3 regions of the Streptomyces sp. NPDC002144 genome follow, and region 2 is predicted to be linked to each of the others. Evidence: riboswitches for the same ligand, from Rfam matches in the RefSeq annotation. Region 2 holds a riboswitch; each other region holds the start of a gene.
The links. A riboswitch is a leader RNA that binds a small molecule or an ion and turns the genes downstream of it on or off. The one in region 2 is predicted to bind cyclic di-AMP.
Positions count from the first base shown of each region.

Region 1: another riboswitch for cyclic di-AMP. It lies ahead of ACWCQ1_RS40900 (M23 family metallopeptidase); the one in region 2 lies ahead of ACWCQ1_RS43680 (NlpC/P60 family protein).
Region 3: another riboswitch for cyclic di-AMP. It lies ahead of ACWCQ1_RS33245 (M23 family metallopeptidase); the one in region 2 lies ahead of ACWCQ1_RS43680 (NlpC/P60 family protein).

Region 1 covers NZ_JBSFDB010000044.1:4,556-10,056, forward strand. Annotated here, with positions in the region: gene ACWCQ1_RS40885 (bifunctional acetate--CoA ligase family protein/GNAT family N-acetyltransferase) at 1-205, opposite strand, end outside; gene ACWCQ1_RS40890 (HPr family phosphocarrier protein) at 402-683, shown strand; gene ACWCQ1_RS40895 (GntR family transcriptional regulator) at 823-1,515, opposite strand; gene ACWCQ1_RS40900 (M23 family metallopeptidase) at 1,704-2,477, opposite strand; cyclic di-AMP (ydaO/yuaA leader) riboswitch at 2,490-2,654, opposite strand; gene ACWCQ1_RS40905 (M16 family metallopeptidase) at 2,878-4,266, opposite strand; gene ACWCQ1_RS40910 (M16 family metallopeptidase) at 4,263-5,501, opposite strand, start outside.
Region 2 covers NZ_JBSFDB010000054.1:42,019-47,519, reverse strand. Annotated here, with positions in the region: gene pcrA (DNA helicase PcrA) at 1-2,406, opposite strand, end outside; cyclic di-AMP (ydaO/yuaA leader) riboswitch at 2,648-2,819, shown strand; gene ACWCQ1_RS43680 (NlpC/P60 family protein) at 2,828-3,982, shown strand; gene ACWCQ1_RS43675 (tellurite resistance/C4-dicarboxylate transporter family protein) at 4,542-5,501, shown strand, end outside.
Region 3 covers NZ_JBSFDB010000026.1:140,600-146,100, forward strand. Annotated here, with positions in the region: gene ACWCQ1_RS33225 (helix-turn-helix domain-containing protein) at 1-8, shown strand, start outside; gene ACWCQ1_RS33230 (DUF6126 family protein) at 5-130, shown strand; gene ACWCQ1_RS33235 (tyrosine-protein phosphatase) at 138-935, opposite strand; gene ACWCQ1_RS33240 (alpha-galactosidase) at 1,106-3,178, shown strand; cyclic di-AMP (ydaO/yuaA leader) riboswitch at 3,484-3,642, shown strand; gene ACWCQ1_RS33245 (M23 family metallopeptidase) at 3,647-4,582, shown strand; gene ACWCQ1_RS33250 (SGNH/GDSL hydrolase family protein) at 4,836-5,501, shown strand, end outside.

The DNA of each region.
Region 1 (5,501 bases), on a different contig from region 2:
GGTGGACGTCCTTCGCGGACAGTCGCGGGTAGGGCGCGAAGAAGCGATAGTACTTCGACTCGTCCGACACCTGCTCGTAGAAGCTGACCAGGCGCTCCGCGTCATCGACGGTGATGGGGCGGATGCGTGCGGTGCCGCCGTCGCGCAGCACCACGTCGGCTTCCCAGTGGGCGGGGTACTCGTGCCGGTCCGACGAGGTCTGCATGGGCCCCAGCGTACGGCTCGCGTCCGACAACGGCGCGAGGCAGTCTGTGGACGACAACCAAGCAGCGCGAGGGACGGACGACGGGCCGAGGCCGCGGCCCGACGACTCACCCCGGAGGGGCGCGAGCCTCTCCGGAGCAGCCTCACGTTGTGGGAAACTGGTCTAGACAACCCTGAACACCGAAGGGCAGCATCACATGGCTGAGCGCCGCGTCAACGTCGGCTGGGCCGAGGGCCTCCACGCCCGCCCCGCTTCCATCTTCGTCCGGGCCACCACGGCCGCAGGTATCCCGGTCACGATCGCCAAGGCCGACGGCAACCCCGTCAACGCGGCCTCCATGCTGGCGGTTCTGGGCCTGGGCGCCCAGGGCGGCGAGGAGATCGTCCTCGCCTCCGACGCCGAGGGCGCGGACGCGGCCCTCGACCGTCTGGCCAAGCTGGTCTCCGAGGGGCTCGAGGAGCTTCCCGAGACCGTCTGACCACGGCACCACGGAAGGGCTCGTCCGAATTTCCGGGCGAGCCCTTCGCATTTTCTGTGCCGGGGGTTCGGAATTCCCGGCGGCGGGCAGCGTGAAATAGCCCCCGCGAATTCTTTCCTCTTTGTATACGGCGTCCGTGTTAATGCCGCAGGCTCGGCATGTTTACGGCATGTTGCGAGTTCCTCACACCGTTCGCCCGCTCCTGGCTCCCGAATCGCAGCCGGTGCGCGGCGGTCGAGCGTTCGGTGTGCAGCGCCGTGACCGCCCGCGCGCGTTCGCCGTCGCCGCGCGCCACGGCGTCGACGATCGCCCCGTGCTCGGCCCAGGACTCCACCGGGTCGGCGGGCGCCTCCACGGCGTACATCCAGGCGATCTTGTGACGCAGCTGGGTCAGCGTCGAGGTCATGGCCTGGCTGCCGGAGGCCTGGGCGAGCGTCTCGTGGAACCAGCCGCCCAGGGAGCGCAGATCCTCGCTGTTGCCCCTCCTGGCCCGCTCCTGGCCCAGTCTGACCAGGCCGCGCAGCACCTTCAGATGGGCCTCGGTGCGGCGCTGGGCGGCCCGGGAGGCGCCGAGCGGCTCCAGCAGCAGGCGCATCTCCAGCAGGTCGGAGGCCTCCTGCTCGGTCGGTTCCGCGACGCACGCGCCCGCGTGCCGCCGGGTCACCACGAAGCCCTCGGCCTCCAGGGTGCGCAGGGCCTCGCGGACGGGGACGCGCGAGACGCCGTAGCGGCGGGCGAGGAGTTCCTCGGTGAGGCGGCTGCCGCGCTCGTAGACACCCGCGACGATGTCGTCCCGGATGGCCGTGCACACCGAGTGCGCCGGAATACGCATGTCCGACCTCCGCCTTAATCCCCGTGAAACGTCGACCATGGACGTGTGTCCAGTGACTCTATTGCAAAGGACGGGAATTTCCGACGGCGGGCCGGAATCCATGGATATTTTTTGGACAGCGGCACGACAGAAACGCGGAAAGCCCCGGCTCGGGGAGCCGGGGCTTCACGGGATCTCGCGATCCTCCGTCAGACGTTCACGCCGTGCGAGCGGAGGTAGGCGACGGGGTCGATGTCGGAGCCGTACTCCGGCGTCGTACGGGCCTCGAAGTGCAGGTGCGGCCCGGTGGTGTTGCCGGTCGAGCCGGACAGGCCGATCTGCTGGCCGGTGACGACCTTCTGGCCGACGGAGACGCCGATGGACGACAGGTGGCCGTACTGGGTGTACGTGCCGTCGTTCATCTTGATCACGATCTGGTTGCCGTACGCACCGCCCCAGCCGGTCTGCACGACGGTGCCGTAGCCGACGGCGTGCACGGCGGTGCCGGTCGCGGCGTGGAAGTCGATGCCGGTGTGGCTGCCCGAGGACCACAGGGAACTGCTGGCCTTGTAGCCCGTGGAGACGTACGAGTTGGAGATCGGGGCGACGAAGGTGTTGAGGCGCTTGCGCTCGGCCTCGCGGGCGGCGCGCTCCTTGGCCTCGCGGGCCTTCTTGGCCTCCGCCTCGGCCTTCTTGCGCGCGGCCTCCTCGGCCGCCTTCTTGCGGGCGGCCATCTCGGCGGCCTGCTTCTGCGCGTCGGCCTGCGCGTCGATCTTGGCGGCGATCGAGTCGCCGATGGTGATGACGGGGGTGAGACCGGTCTGCTCGACGGCGTCGGCCGCGTTGTCGGCGGCGAGCGCGGGGGCCGCGAGGGCGCCGATGACACCGGTGGTGGCGAGAGCCGCGACGCCGGCGGCCCGGGCGGTGGAGCGCTTGATCCGGCTGGGACGACGGTGCTTCCCGGCGGCGCACATGAACGCCATGTACAGGCTGTTCCTTTCCTTCCCTCTCGCCTACCGGGTTAGCTGACGGGTTCGGAGCAGGAAGGTCTCCTACGAGCACCCTCGCTGTGCGCGCGGGCGTCCGATTCACCCCAGGGACTGCGGTGGGTCCCCGGCTCCCCTGGCTCGCGCCGTACGGGGACTCGGCGATGACTGTCCGGTGCCGCGGGTGCGGCGCACTGCCTGACGGACAGCCCGGACGACGCTAAGCGGGGCCGCTTTCAATTCCCAAACGGATCAGGGTGTTTGTAGCGCATCCCACAGGGCAAACGGCCCACTCTCCTTCAAATTTCCTTCAATTGCCGTCAAGGTTCTTCAATTCGGACATAAGAGGGCCCTGGTGACGCTTCCGTCACCAGGGCCCCGCCACGCACGCGTGCCGCTACTCGGCGGACACCACGGTCACTTCACCGATGTTCAGGGCCTCCACGGGGCCCTTGATCTGCGCCGCGTCCCCGACCAGGACGGTCACCAACCGGTCGACGGGGAAGGCGTTCACGACCGCCGCGGTGGCCTCGACGGTGCCGGTCGCGGCGAGCTGCTGGTACAGCGTCGCCTGGTAGTCGTCCGGCAGATGCTGCTCGACCTGGTCGGCCAGCGTGCTCGCGACGGCCGCCGCCGTCTCGTACTTCAGCGGCGCCACCCCGACGAGGTTCTGTACGGCGACGTCCCGCTCGGCGTCCGTGAGGCCGCCCTCGGCGAGCGTGCGCAGCACCTTCCAGAGGTCGTCGAGCGCCGGTCCGGTGTTCGGGGTGTCGACGGAGCCGCTGATGGCGAGCATCGACGCGCCCGTGCCGTCCGGGGCGGAGCGCAGGACCTGGCCGAAGGCCCGTACGCCGTAGGTGTAGCCCTTCTCCTCGCGCAGGACGCGGTCCAGGCGGGAGGTGAGGGTGCCGCCCAGGCAGTACGTGCCGAGGACCTGCGCGGGCCACACGCGGTCGTGCCGGTCGGGCCCGACGCGGCCGATCAGCAGCTGCGTCTGGACGGCGCCGGGACGGTCGACGATGACCACGCGCCCGGTGTCGTCGGCGGTCACCGGAGGCACGGGGCGGGGCTCGGCCCGGGAGCCCGTCCACGCCCCGAGGGTCTCGCCGAGCAGGGCGTCGAGGTCGATCCCGGTGAGGTCGCCGACGACCACCGCGGTGGCCGTCGCGGGCCGGACGTGACGGTCGTAGAAGGCGCGCACGGCCGCCGCGTCGATCTTCTCGACGGTGTCCTCGGTGCCCTGGCGCGGGCGCGACATGCGCGAGGCGGCCGGGAACAGCTCCTTGGAGAGCTCCTTGGCGGCGCGCCGGGAGGGGTTGGCCAGCTCGTGCGGGATCTCGTCGAGGCGGTTGCGGACCAGCCGCTCGACCTCGCTGTCGGCGAACGCGGGCGCCCTGAGGGCATCGGCGAGCAGACCGAGTGCCTTGGCCAGTCGGGAGGCCGGGACCTCCAGGCTGAGCCGGACGCCGGGGTGGTCGGCGTGCGCGTCGAGGGTGGCGCCGCAGCGCTCCAGTTCGGCGGCGAACTCCTCGGCGGAGTGCTTGTCGGTGCCTTCGGAGAAGGCGCGCGCCATGATCGTGGCGACGCCGTCGAAGCCGGCCGGCTCGGCCTCCAGGGGCGCGTCCAGCAGGACCTCCACGGCGACGACCTGCTGGCCGGGGCGGTGGCAGCGCAGCACGGTCAGGCCGTTGTCGAGCGCCCCGCGCGTGGGCGCCGGGAACGCCCAGGGCCGGGCCTCGCCCGCCTGGGGCTGCGGGTGGAACTCCATCGCGGCGAGCTCGGTCACTTGGCCGCCTCCTCGTTCTTGTCGCCGGCTTCGACGGTGGCCTCGGCCTCGGGGTCTTCGGGCGGATCGGCGTCCTCGGCGGCCTCCCCGGAGACCGGCTCGTACACGAGCACCGCGCGGTTGTCGGGGCGCAGGCGGGCCGCGGCGACCTCACGGACCTCCTCCGGGGTCACCTCCAGGACGCGCTTTACGGCGGTCAGGGCGAGCTGCGGGTCGCCGAACAGGACGGCGTAACGGCACAGTTCGTCGGCGCGGCCCGCGACCGTGCCGAGCCGGTCCAGCCACTCGCGCTCCAACTGGGCCTGGGCGCGCTCCATTTCCTCGGCCGTCGGGCCCTCCTCGGCGAACCGGGCGAGCTCCTCGTCGATGGCGGTCTCGATGACCGGGACCTCGACGTCCCCGGAGGTCTTCACGTCCAGCCAGCCCAGGGAGGGCGCCCCGGCGAGCCGCAGCAGCCCGAAGCCGGCCGCGACGGCCGTACGGTCGCGCCGTACCAGCCGGTTGTAGAGGCGGGAGGACTCGCCGCTGCCGAGGACGGTCAGTGCCACGTCGGCCGCGTCGCACGCGCGCGTGCCGTCGTGCGGCAGCCGGTAGGCGGCCATCAACGCGCGCGCGGGCACCTCCTCCTCGACGACCTCGCGCAGCTGCTCGCCGATCACGTCGGGCAGGGTGCCGTCCCGGGGGGCGGGCTTGCCGTCGTGGGAGGGGATGGAGCCGAAGTACTTCTCGACCCAGGCGAGCGTCTGCTCGGGGTCGATGTCGCCGACGACCGACAGCACGGCGTTGTTGGGCGCGTAGTACGTGCGGAAGAACGCGCGCGCGTCCTCCAGCGTCGCCGCGTCCAGGTCGGCCATCGAGCCGATCGGGGTGTGGTGGTAGGGGTGGCCCTCCGGGTAGGCGAGGGCGGTCAGCTTCTCGAAGGCGGTGCCGTACGGGACATTGTCGTAGCGCTGCCGGCGCTCGTTCTTCACGACGTCCCGCTGGTTCTCCATGGACTCGTCGTCCAGGGCGGCCAGCAGGGAGCCCATGCGGTCGGCCTCCAGCCAGAGGGCGAGCTCCAGCTGGTGGGCGGGCATGGTCTCGAAGTAGTTGGTGCGCTCGAAGCTGGTGGTGCCGTTGAGCGAGCCGCCGGCCCCCTGCACCAGCTCGAAGTGGCCGTTGCCCTTCACCTGGCCCGAGCCCTGGAACATCAGATGCTCGAAAAGGTGAGCAAGGCCGGTACGGCCCTTGACTTC
Region 2 (5,501 bases):
GCCGCCCGTGCCCTTCACGGCCACGACCGTGCCGAGCCCGAACTGGTCGTGGGTGACCCGGTCCCCGACCGCCAGCGACACCACCGGCTTCTCGGAGGTCCGGCTGGTGGCGAACCCGGGTACCCCCGACGCCGACGAGCGCGAGCGGGAGGACGACAGGGAGGCCGCGACGCCGGACGCAGGTCCCGAGGAGACGGGGGACGTGGCGCCCGTCCGCTTCCAGTCGACGTGCTGCGCCGGGATCTCCTCCAGGAAGCGGGAGGGGGGGTTGTACGACGGCTGCCCCCAGGCGCTGCGCAGCGCGGAGCGGGTCAGATACAGCCGTTCACGCGCGCGCGTGATGCCGACGTAGGCGAGCCGCCGCTCCTCCTCCAGCTCCTTGGTCTGGCCGAGGGCGCGCATGTGCGGGAAGACGCCGTCCTCCATGCCGGTGAGGAAGACCACCGGGAACTCCAGGCCCTTGGCGGTGTGCAGGGTCATCAGGGTGATGACTCCGGAGCCGTCCTCCTCCTCGTCCGGGATCTGGTCGGAGTCGGCGACCAGCGCGACCCGCTCCAGGAAGTCGGCGAGCCCCGGGGACTCCTCGCCCTCACCGGACTCCTGCTCGAACTCCAGGGCCACGGCCGCGAGTTCCTGGAGGTTCTCGATACGGGTCTCGTCCTGCGGGTCGGTGGAGGCCTGCAACTCGGCGAGGTAGCCGGTGCGTTCGAGCACCGCCTCCAGGACGGTCGCCGGGCCCGCGCCGGACTCGACGATCGTACGGAGGTCCTCCATCAGCGTGTTGAACTTCTTGACCGCGTTGGCGGAGCGCGCGGCCATGCCGTACGCCTCGTCGACGCGGCGTAGCGCCTGCGGGAAGCTGATCTTCTCGCGCTGCGAGAGGGCGTCGATCATCGCCTCGGCGCGCTCGCCGATGCCGCGCTTGGGGACGTTCAGGATGCGGCGCAACGGCACCGAGTCCTCGGGGTTGGCCAGCACGCGCAGATAGGCCAGGACGTCCCGGACCTCCTTGCGCTCGTAGAAGCGGACACCGCCGACGACCTTGTAGGGCAGGCCGACGCGGATGAAGACCTCTTCGAAGACACGGGACTGTGCGTTCGTCCGGTAGAAGACGGCGACGTCCCCGGCCTTCGCGTCACCCGCGTCGGTGAGACGGTCTATCTCGTCGGCGACGAACTGGGCCTCGTCGTGCTCGGTGTCGGCGACATAGCCCGTGATGCGCGCGCCCGCGCCGGCGTTGGTCCACAGGTTCTTGGGGCGGCGGGACTCGTTGCGCTCGATGACCGCGTTGGCCGCGGACAGGATCGTCTGGGTGGAGCGGTAGTTCTGCTCCAAGAGGATCGTCGTCGCGTCCGGGTAGTCCTCCTCGAACTGGAGGATGTTGCGGATCGTCGCCCCGCGGAAGGCGTAGATCGACTGGTCCGCGTCACCCACCACGCACAGCTCGGCGGGCGGGACGTCGTACTCGTTCGGCGGGACGTCGACGGGGTGCTCGCTCGTCCCCACCAGCTCGCGCACGAGCGCGTACTGGGCGTGGTTGGTGTCCTGGTACTCGTCGACCAGGACGTGCCGGAAACGGCGGCGGTAGTGCTCGGCGACGTCCGGGAAGGCGCGGAGCAGGTTGACCGTCGTCATGATCAGGTCGTCGAAGTCGAGGGCGTTCGCCTCGCGCAGCCGTGACTGGTAGAGGGCGTAGGCCTGGGCGAGGGTCTTCTCGAAGCCGTCGGTGGCCTGGGCGGCGAAGTCCTCCTCGTCGATCAGCTCGTTCTTCAGGTTGGAGATCTTGGCGCTGAAGGACTTCGGCGGGTAGCGCTTGGGGTCGAGGTCCAGGTCGCGGCAGACCAGGGCCATCAGGCGCTTGGAGTCGGCGGCGTCGTAGATCGAGAAGGAGGAGGTGAAGCCGAGCTTCTTGCTCTCCCTGCGCAGGATGCGCACGCACGCGCTGTGGAAGGTCATCACCCACATCGCGTTCGCGCGCGGGCCGACGAGCTGCTCGACGCGCTCCTTCATCTCACCGGCGGCCTTGTTGGTGAAGGTGATCGCCAGGACCTGGCCCGGGTGCACGTTCCGCTCGGCCAGGAGGTGGGCGATGCGGTGGGTGAGGACACGGGTCTTGCCGGAGCCGGCGCCGGCCACGATGAGCAGGGGGGCGCCATGGTGCACGACGGCCGCGCGCTGGTTCTCGTTCAGCCCGTCCAGCAGCGCCGCCGGGTCGATCGCCGGGCGGGGGGCGCCGTCGCGGTAGTAGGCGTCCCGGTCCGGCGGCACGTCGAACTTCCCGCCGAACAGGTCGTCCGGAACGGGCTCCGGTACGTGATCGTCCTCGGGCGGCGGCGGGGGTTCCTCCGCGTGCCCGCGAGGGGCCTGGAGGTCCGCCAGGAAGCTGTCGTCAAAGAGGCTGCTCATCGCTCTCCGAGTCTAGGGCGCCCCACTGACAGCCCGCGGCCGCCCTGAGAACATCGCCGGATCCCGATGCCCCGTACACGCTGCGTGGCGCGCCATCACCGCACGTGGCCGGGTGGGTGGGGCCGGTCGAAGGTCACGGAAATGTATCGGACAAATCGAACATCAACCTTCACACGGACCACACCAGTTGGCTACCGTTCGGGCAGGCCGTACGACCCCCACCGGCGAACCTCGCCGGGCCGTGCGGCCTCCGCCGAGTCCGGGGCGCCGCCGCGCAGCCGGAGCCGGGGACCCACGAGGACCTTGGGGTGAATCGGCCGGCCCCCCTTCCGGGGCCCGGGCCGTAGGGCAACCCTTCCGAACCACCCGCCCGAACCCGACAGCTAACCCGGTAGGCGGACGATGGAAGGAGTCGCCGGTCTTGGCGTCGCACCGCAAGACACGTCCCGCCGTTACGCGCGTAGCAGGCATACGCACCCCCGCTCTCGCCACGGCCGCCCTCACCTCCGTGGCCCTGCTCTCCCAGTCGGCCAACGCCGCCCCCTCGGCCGACGGCGGCCCCAGCCTCGAGGAAGTCGAGAAGAAGGTCGACGACCTGTACCGCCAGGCGGAGTCGGCCACCGAGAAGTACAACGCGGCCAAGGAGAAGACCACCAAGCAGCGCAGACGGGTCGACTCCCTGCTCAACGACGTCGCCAAGCGCGCCCAGAAGCTCAACGAGGAGCGCGAGAGGCTCGGTTCCTTCGCCGCCGCCCAGTACCGGACGGGTGCCGCCGCGCCCGACACGGCGACCTTCCTGCTCGCCGACTCCCCGCAGGACTACTTCGACCAGACGCAGCTGATGGGCCGGCTGACCGCCCGCCAGAAGAGCGAGGTCGACGACTACTTCACCGAGCAGTCCGCGACGATGAAGAAGCGTGAGGAGGCCTCCCGGAGCCTCGAGACGCTCAGCACGTCGCAGAACGATCTACAGACCGCCAAGGCCACGGTGCAGAAGAAGCTCTCCGACGCGCGCGAGCTGCTGTCGAAGCTGACGGCCGAGGAGAAGGCGCGGCTCGCGGCGATCGAGAAGAAGCAGCGGGAGGAGGCCGCGCGCAAGGCCGCGGAGCTGGCCCAGCAGCAGGCGGCGGCGCGGAAGGCCCAGGAGGGGACGACGTCCCAGGACGGCACCTCCTCCTCGGACACCGGCTCCACGGACACCACGGACTCCTCGTACGCCGCCAAGGCCGCGAAGGCGCTCGCGTTCGCCCGCGCGCAGATCGGCAAGCCGTATGTCTGGGGCGCCACCGGTCCCGGCTCCTACGACTGCTCCGGCCTCACCCAGGCCGCGTGGAAGGCCGCGGGCGTGGACCTCCCGCGCACCACCTACGACCAGGTGAACGCGGGCACCACCGTCTCCCTCGCCGACGCCCGGCCCGGCGACCTGATCTTCTTCTACGACGACATCAGCCACGTCGGCGTCTACATCGGCAACGGCATGATGATCCACGCCCCCAAGCCGGGCGCGTACGTCCGCGAGGAGTCCATCTACTACGCCGGCGAATCAATCATCCACAGCGTGGTACGCCCCGCGTGAGGCGATGACCGCGACGCACGAACGTCCTCGCGCGCCCCGGTCGGAACCGCCGGGCACACGCGGCCCTTGGCACGCCACCCGACGGTGGGATGCGCGGCGCGCGACGGTCCCCGAGCGCCCGTCGACCGAGCGCGCGGCAGGCGTGTGAGGCCGCTGCTCGCGCCGCACGGCGGTGGGATGAGCGGCGCGCGACGCTCTCTGAGCGCCCGTCGACCGAGCGCGCGGCAGGCGTGTGAGGCCGCTTCGAGCGCCACCCGGCGTTGGCATGCGGGCGCGTGACGGTCCCTGCGCGCCCGTCGACCGAGCGCCCGGCAGGCGTGCGAGGCCGCTTCGAGCGCCGCCCGGCCGTGGGGTGCGGGAGCGCGCAAACGGATGCGGGCGGTCGCCTGCCGTTGCGGTAGGCGTGGGGCGTTGTTTGTGTGCCGGTGTGCACAACCGCGCCTCGGCGCGTAGGCGTCGGTCTGCGCCCCTCTTCCGCTCCGCGCGCCCGCGCGTATTTCCTTCTGCCCGCGCGCGTGCCCTTCTCGGACTCCTGGCTGGCCTCCCTACCATCGGCCGCATGCCCGGCAGCAGCAGCCCCGTGCCCGACCGCTCCGCTCTCCTCGTCTGGTGGGCGCAGCGGCCGCCCGCGGCCGGGGCCGCCGTCATGGCGACCGGGATCCTGTCGGTCGGGCTTCAGCTGACGGGACACGAGACGGTGTCGCGGATCGCCCTCGTGCTGACCTGCGTTGGCTGGCTGGGCCTGGCGGCGGACTTCGCCGCGCGGCTGCTGTGGGACCGGGAGAGATGGCTGGCGGAGGCCGGGACGCCCGGGTCGCTCGCCGCCGTCGCAGCGACCACCGTGCTCGGCACCCGCTTCTCGGTCCTGGGATGGCACACCCTCGCGGAGGCGCTGCTCGCGCTGGCGGCCGTGCTGTGGCCGGTGCTGCTCGTGGACGTCGTACGGCACTGGCGGCGGCGCATGCCCGGCGCGGTGTTCCTGTGCTGCGTGGCCACCCAGGGGCTCGCCGTGCTCGGCGCCGTGCTCGCCGCCGCGGAGTCGACGGCGTGGCTCGCGCACACCGCGCTCGTGCTGTTCTGGCTCGGCCTCGTCCTCTACGGTCTCGCCTTCGCCCGGTTCGACCTGCGGCAGGTCGTGGAGGGCGCCGGCGACCAGTGGGTCGCGGGTGGCGCGCTCTCCATCTCGGCGCTGGCCGGCGCGAGGCTCGTGGCCGCGGACAGCCCGCCCCCGTATCTGTGGAGCGGCGACGACCGCGGTGTCCTGCGCACCGTCACCTTCGCGCTGCTCGCGCTGGACGCGGCCTGGTACGCCGTACTGCTCGTCGCTGAGGTGACGCGGCCGCGGCCCGCCTACGACGTGCGCCGCTGGGCGACCGTGTTCCCGATGGGGATGACGGCGACGGCCGTCCTGTCGGTCGCCACCGCCCTGCACGTGCCGTGGCTCAAGGGGCCGGGGCAGGTGCTGCTGTGGATCGCGGTGGCGGCGTGGCTGGCGGTCGCCGCTCAGGCCCTCGCGGCC
Region 3 (5,501 bases), on a different contig from region 2:
TGCCATGAGCAACAGCAACATGGAAGAGAAGTTCCCCCGCGCCCTGTGGGTGCGGCTGATCATCTACATCGCCGTCGGGCACCTGTTCGCGGCCTTCGTCTATCTGCTGTTCGCTCTCGGCGCCAAGTAGCCCGCGGTCAGTCGAGCAGCCGCTCCCGCAGCCGCTCGCGGATCTCCGGTGTCACCCCGAGCCCCTGCTCCAGATAGGCCTCGACGCCGCCCCACGTCTCCTCAATGGTCTCGAAGGCCGCCTCCAGGTATTCGACGCGCGCCTCGAACAGGGGGCTGAGCAGCTCCATGACCTCGGGGGAGTAGCCGGCGCCGGAGGAGCTGCTGCGCCGCACCTTGTAGCGGCGGTGCCTCGCGTTGGACTCCAGGTAGTCGGCGACGATCGCCTCCCGCTCGACGCCCAGCGCGAGCAGGGTCACGGCTATGGACAGGCCCGCGCGGTCCTTGCCCGCCGCGCAGTGCATCAGCGCGGGCACGCTGTCCTCGGCGAGCGAACGCAGCACCCGCGCGTGCTCGGCGGTGCGCTCCCGGATGATCGTGCGGTAGGAGACGATCATGCGGTTGGCCGCCTTGCCGTCGCCGAGGATCTCCCGCAGCTGGTCGATCTCGCCGTCCCGGACCATCTTCCAGAACCGGGAGCCGTCCGCCGGATCCGTCAGCGGCAGGTTCACATTGCGCACGCCCGGCAGCTCGACGTCCGGGCCCTCCAGCTTCTGGTCCGCCGCGTTGCGGAAGTCGAAGATCGTGTGCAGTCCCAGCGACGAGAGGAACGCGGCGTCCTCCTCCGTGGCGTGCGCGAGATGGCCGCTGCGGAACAGCACTCCGTGCCGCACCCGCCGCCCGTCCGCCGTCGGAAGCCCGCCGACGTCGCGGAAGTTGCGCACGGCGGTCAGCTCGGGCTCGGTCGACGGGACCTGCTGCGTCACGGGGCCTCCTCGGGGTCGGCCCCGCCGGCGCGGCTCGACGACGGGCACCTCCTCGACGATACGACATGGGTTCCCCAGGCAATGAGTTGTCCACAGGCGTTGCCGCCGAGGCCCGCTGACGTTGATGATGTTGCCGCTTGATCGGACCTGTTCGAACGTGTGAGGGCTTGATGCTGGAGATCTCCGACAACGGCCGTACCTGGCTCCTGACCGGTCCGGCCAGCGGGTACGCCGTCCATCTGACCGAGGACGACGAGCTGCTGCACCTGCACTGGGGCCCGCGGATCGCCCTCGCGGACGCCGAGGCGCTCGCCGTGCGCCCGCTGCCGGTCTACCGGCCCTTCGAGTCGCCGCTGGACGGCCGGGAGGAGTACCCGGTCGAGGGCGGCCCCCGGTTCGCGCGGCCCGCTCTGTCCGTGCGCACCGAGGAGCGGCGCGGCACCGAGTGGCGTTTCGAGGCGCACGAGACGGAGGGCGACCATCTGCGGCTGCGCTTCCGCGACGGCGGGCTCGTCATCACGCTGCACTACCGCATGCGGCACGACGTCGTGGAACGCTGGGTGAGCCTCGACAACGAGGGACCGGCGCCCCTGGAGCTGCTGCGCGCCGACGCCGCCACCTGGACGCTGCCCGACCGCGAGGGCTGGCGGCTCTCCCAGCTGCACGGCCGCTGGGCCGCCGAGTCCCTGCTGACCGCCGCGCCGCTCACCCACGGCGAGAAGGTCATCGGCAGCCGCCGCGGCCACACCGGGCACCAGCACCTGCCCTGGGTCGCCCTCGACACCGACGCCACCGAGGAGCGCGGCGAGGTCTACGGCTGCGCGCTCGGCTGGTCCGGTTCCTGGCGGATCGCGGTGGCGCAGCTCCCGGACGCGCGCGTGCAGATCACCGGCGGCGCCGGGTACGACGACTCCGGGCTGCTGCTCCTGGGCGCGGGGGAGTCGTACACCACCCCCGTCTTCGCCGGGCTGTGGAGCGACGGCGGCTTCGGCGGCGCGAGCCGCGCCTGGCACGCCTACCAGCGCGCCTACGTCATCCCGGACGCGGACCGGGACCGTCCGGTGCTGTTCAACTCCTGGGAGGCCACGGAGTTCGACATCTCAGAGGAGCAGCAGGGGGCGCTCGCCCGCCGGGCCGCCGCCATCGGCGTCGAGCTGTTCGTCGTCGACGACGGCTGGTTCGGCAAGCGCACCAGCGACCGTGCCGGGCTCGGCGACTGGACGCCCAACCCCGACCGCTTCCCCAAGGGCCTGGCGCCGCTCGCCGACTATGTGCACGCCCTCGGCATGCAGTTCGGCATCTGGGTCGAGCCCGAGATGGTCAACCCGGACAGCGACCTCTACCGCGCCCACCCCGACTGGGTGCAGTTCCAGCCGGGCCGCAGGCGCACGGAGTTCCGCAACCAGCTCGTACTGAACCTGGCCCGCGAGGACGTCCAGGAGTACCTCTGGCAGCAGCTCGACACGCTCCTGTCCAGCGCCCCCGTCGACTACGTCAAGTGGGACTTCAACCGCTGCTTCACCGACGCCGGCTGGCCCGGCGACCCCTACCCGCAGCGCCTGTGGGTCGACCACGTCCGCGCGCTGTACGCGCTGCTGGACCGGCTGCGGGCGGCCCACCCGGACGTCGTCTTCGAGTCCTGCTCGGGCGGTGGCGGCCGGATCGACCTCGGCATCATGAGCCGTACCGACCAGGTGTGGACCTCCGACAACACCGACCCGCTCGACCGGCTCGCCATCCAGCACGGCTTCAGCCAGATCCACCCCGCGCGCGTGATGGCCGCCTGGGTCACCGACAGCCCCAACACCCAGCTCAACGACCGGGTCAGCTCCCTGCGCTTCCGGTTCGTCAGCGCCATGGCGGGTGTGCTGGGCGTCGGCGGAGACCTCACCCAGTGGACCGAGGAGGAGCTCGCCGAGGCCGGTGACTGGGTGAGCCTCTACAAGGAGATCCGGCCCCTGGTGCAGCACGGCGACCTCCACCGGCTGCGGCCCCCGACGGGCGGGCTCAGCGCCGTGCAGTACGTGCGCGGGGACGAGTCGGTCGTCCTGGCCTGGCTCCAGGCACAGAGCTACGGCGAGCCCGTACCGGCCCTGCGGCTGCGCGGACTCGACCCGACAGCCTCCTACGAATGCCCTGAAACGGGCGAAATTCACCGTGGGGCCGTACTACTGCATCACGGACTGGACACCGGGCTGCGCGGCGACCTCGATGCGAAAGTCGTCCGGCTGCGTCGCATCTGAGTCTTCTGCCCGAATTGGAGCCTTCATTCCAACTCGCTCTGGAATGGGGAATGCTGGAGCACCGTCACGTGAGGAGCGTCATATCCGTGACGGTGCGTGGCCCGTCATGTTCACGTAATTCATAAGGGTTTCAAGGGGCTTTGGACAAAGGGATGGAGCTGTAATTCACGGAGGGTGACCGTGAATTCCCGCAGTCGATCAACAGAAACGCATGCACAGGGAACCGCCGCTTGTCCCTTTGCGTCCTGGTCGCTTACGTTCGCCACCAATCCGGACGGACGCCCAGTCCTGCCGCCGCCCGGAGCCCGCACAACTCACCCGTGAACGGCAGGAGCGGGGGACCCACAGGTACGACGCCTGTTCCGGTCTCCGGAACGGCTAGGGGTAAAGCCGCGCCGAAAAACGCGGCCGGGCATCTCCAGCCCGCACCCGACAGCTCACCTCGCAGGCGACGGAGAGGAATTCGCCATGCCCGCGAAGGGTAAGCACCGCCGCCCGAAGCCCAAGCGCTTCACCCGCTCCATCGCCGTCGCCGGAACCGGCGGCGCCGCTCTCGCCCTCCCGCTCATAGGGGCCACCGGAGCCCACGCGGCCACCGCGCAGTCGGCTTCCCAGTCGATTTCCGAAAAGACCGTCCAGTCGCTTCCGGCCGCCGAGAAGAAGGCGACCGAGAAGAAGGCGAACGCCAACAACACGGGTGTGCGCACCTATTCGGTCCGGGCCGGCGACTACCTCGCGAAGATCGCCGACGAGCAGCACGTCCGGGGCGGCTGGCAGAAGCTGTACGCGGACAACCGCCGGGCCGTCGGCGACGACCCGTCGCTGATCCACCCGGGCCTCAAGCTCACCCTCGGCGGCAAGGCGACGACCGGCGCCACCAAGTCCTCCACCTCCGCTGCTTCGTCCTCCTCCTCGTCGAGCGCTTCCTCCGCGTCGAAGGCGTCCGAGGCGACGAAGGCGACGAAGGCCACCCAGGCCGCCGAGTCGACCAGCACCGGGTTCACCCTCCCGGTGACCGGCGGCACCATCGGCACCGGCTACCACGTCGCCGGCAGCATGTGGTCCAGCGGCTACCACACCGGCGTCGACTTCGTCGTCCCGACCGGCACCCCGGTCAAGGCCGTGGGCGCGGGCACCGTCGTCACCGCCGGATGGGGCGGCGCGTACGGCAACCAGGTCGTCATCAAGCTCGCCGACGGCCACTACGCGCAGTACGGCCACCTCTCCCAGATCTCCGTCTCGGTCGGCCAGAGCGTGAGCGCGGGTCAGCAGCTGGGTCTCTCCGGTGCGACCGGCAACGTGACCGGCCCGCACCTGCACTTCGAGATCCGCACCACGCCGGACTACGGCTCCGACGTGGACCCGGTCGCCTACCTCCGTTCGAAGGGCGTCGCCGTCGGCTGACCCCCCGCCGACCGCGCGCCTGACACGCTGCCGAAGGCCGGACCCCGATCCCCGGGTCCGGCCTTCGGTGTTGCGGTCGTCGGCTGTCCAACGTCGGTGATGCGAGAGTTATTCCTGCCTTGGGCAACCCTTTGGACGTGGCTTATCTCACCGACCGTCAACTCATTCTTACGGTCGCGTAGGTCACATTCGAAGGTGAATCATGGCGGCCGTGGCAGACGATTCGAAAAGTGACAGCAGAGACAGCAGGGCAGTGATCGGGTCGTACGTCGCGGTGGGGGACAGCTTCACCGAGGGCGTCGGCGATCCCGGCCCCGACGGAGCCATGGTCGGCTGGGCGGACCGGTTCGCCGTGCTGCTCGCGGACCGGCGGCCCGAGGGCGACTTCGCCTACGCCAACCTCGCCGTGCGCGGCAAGCTGCTCGACCAGATCGTGGCGGACCAGGTCCCGCAGGCCGAGGAACTCGCCCCGGACCTGGTCTCCTTCTGTGCCGGCGGCAATGACATCATCCGGCCCGGCACCGACCCGGACGAGGTCGCCGAGCGCTTCGAGCGCGCGGTCGCCCGGCTCACCCGGGCCGCCGGCACCGTCATGGTGACGACCGGCTTCGACACCCGTGGCGTGCCCGTGCTCAAGCACCTGCGCGGCAAGATCGCCACCTACAACGGACATGTCCGGGCCATCGCCGACCGGTACGGCTGTCCCGTGCTCGACCTGTGGTCCCTCAAGACCGTGCAGGACCGCAGGGCCTGGGACGACGACCGGCTGCATCTCTCGCCCGAGGGGCACACGCGCGTGGCGCTGCGCGCGGGTCAGGTCCTCGGCCTGGAGGTCCCGGCCGACCCGGACCAGCCCTGGCCTCCGCTGCCGCCGCGCGGCACCCTCGAGGTGCGGCGGGACGATGTGCACTGGGCGCGC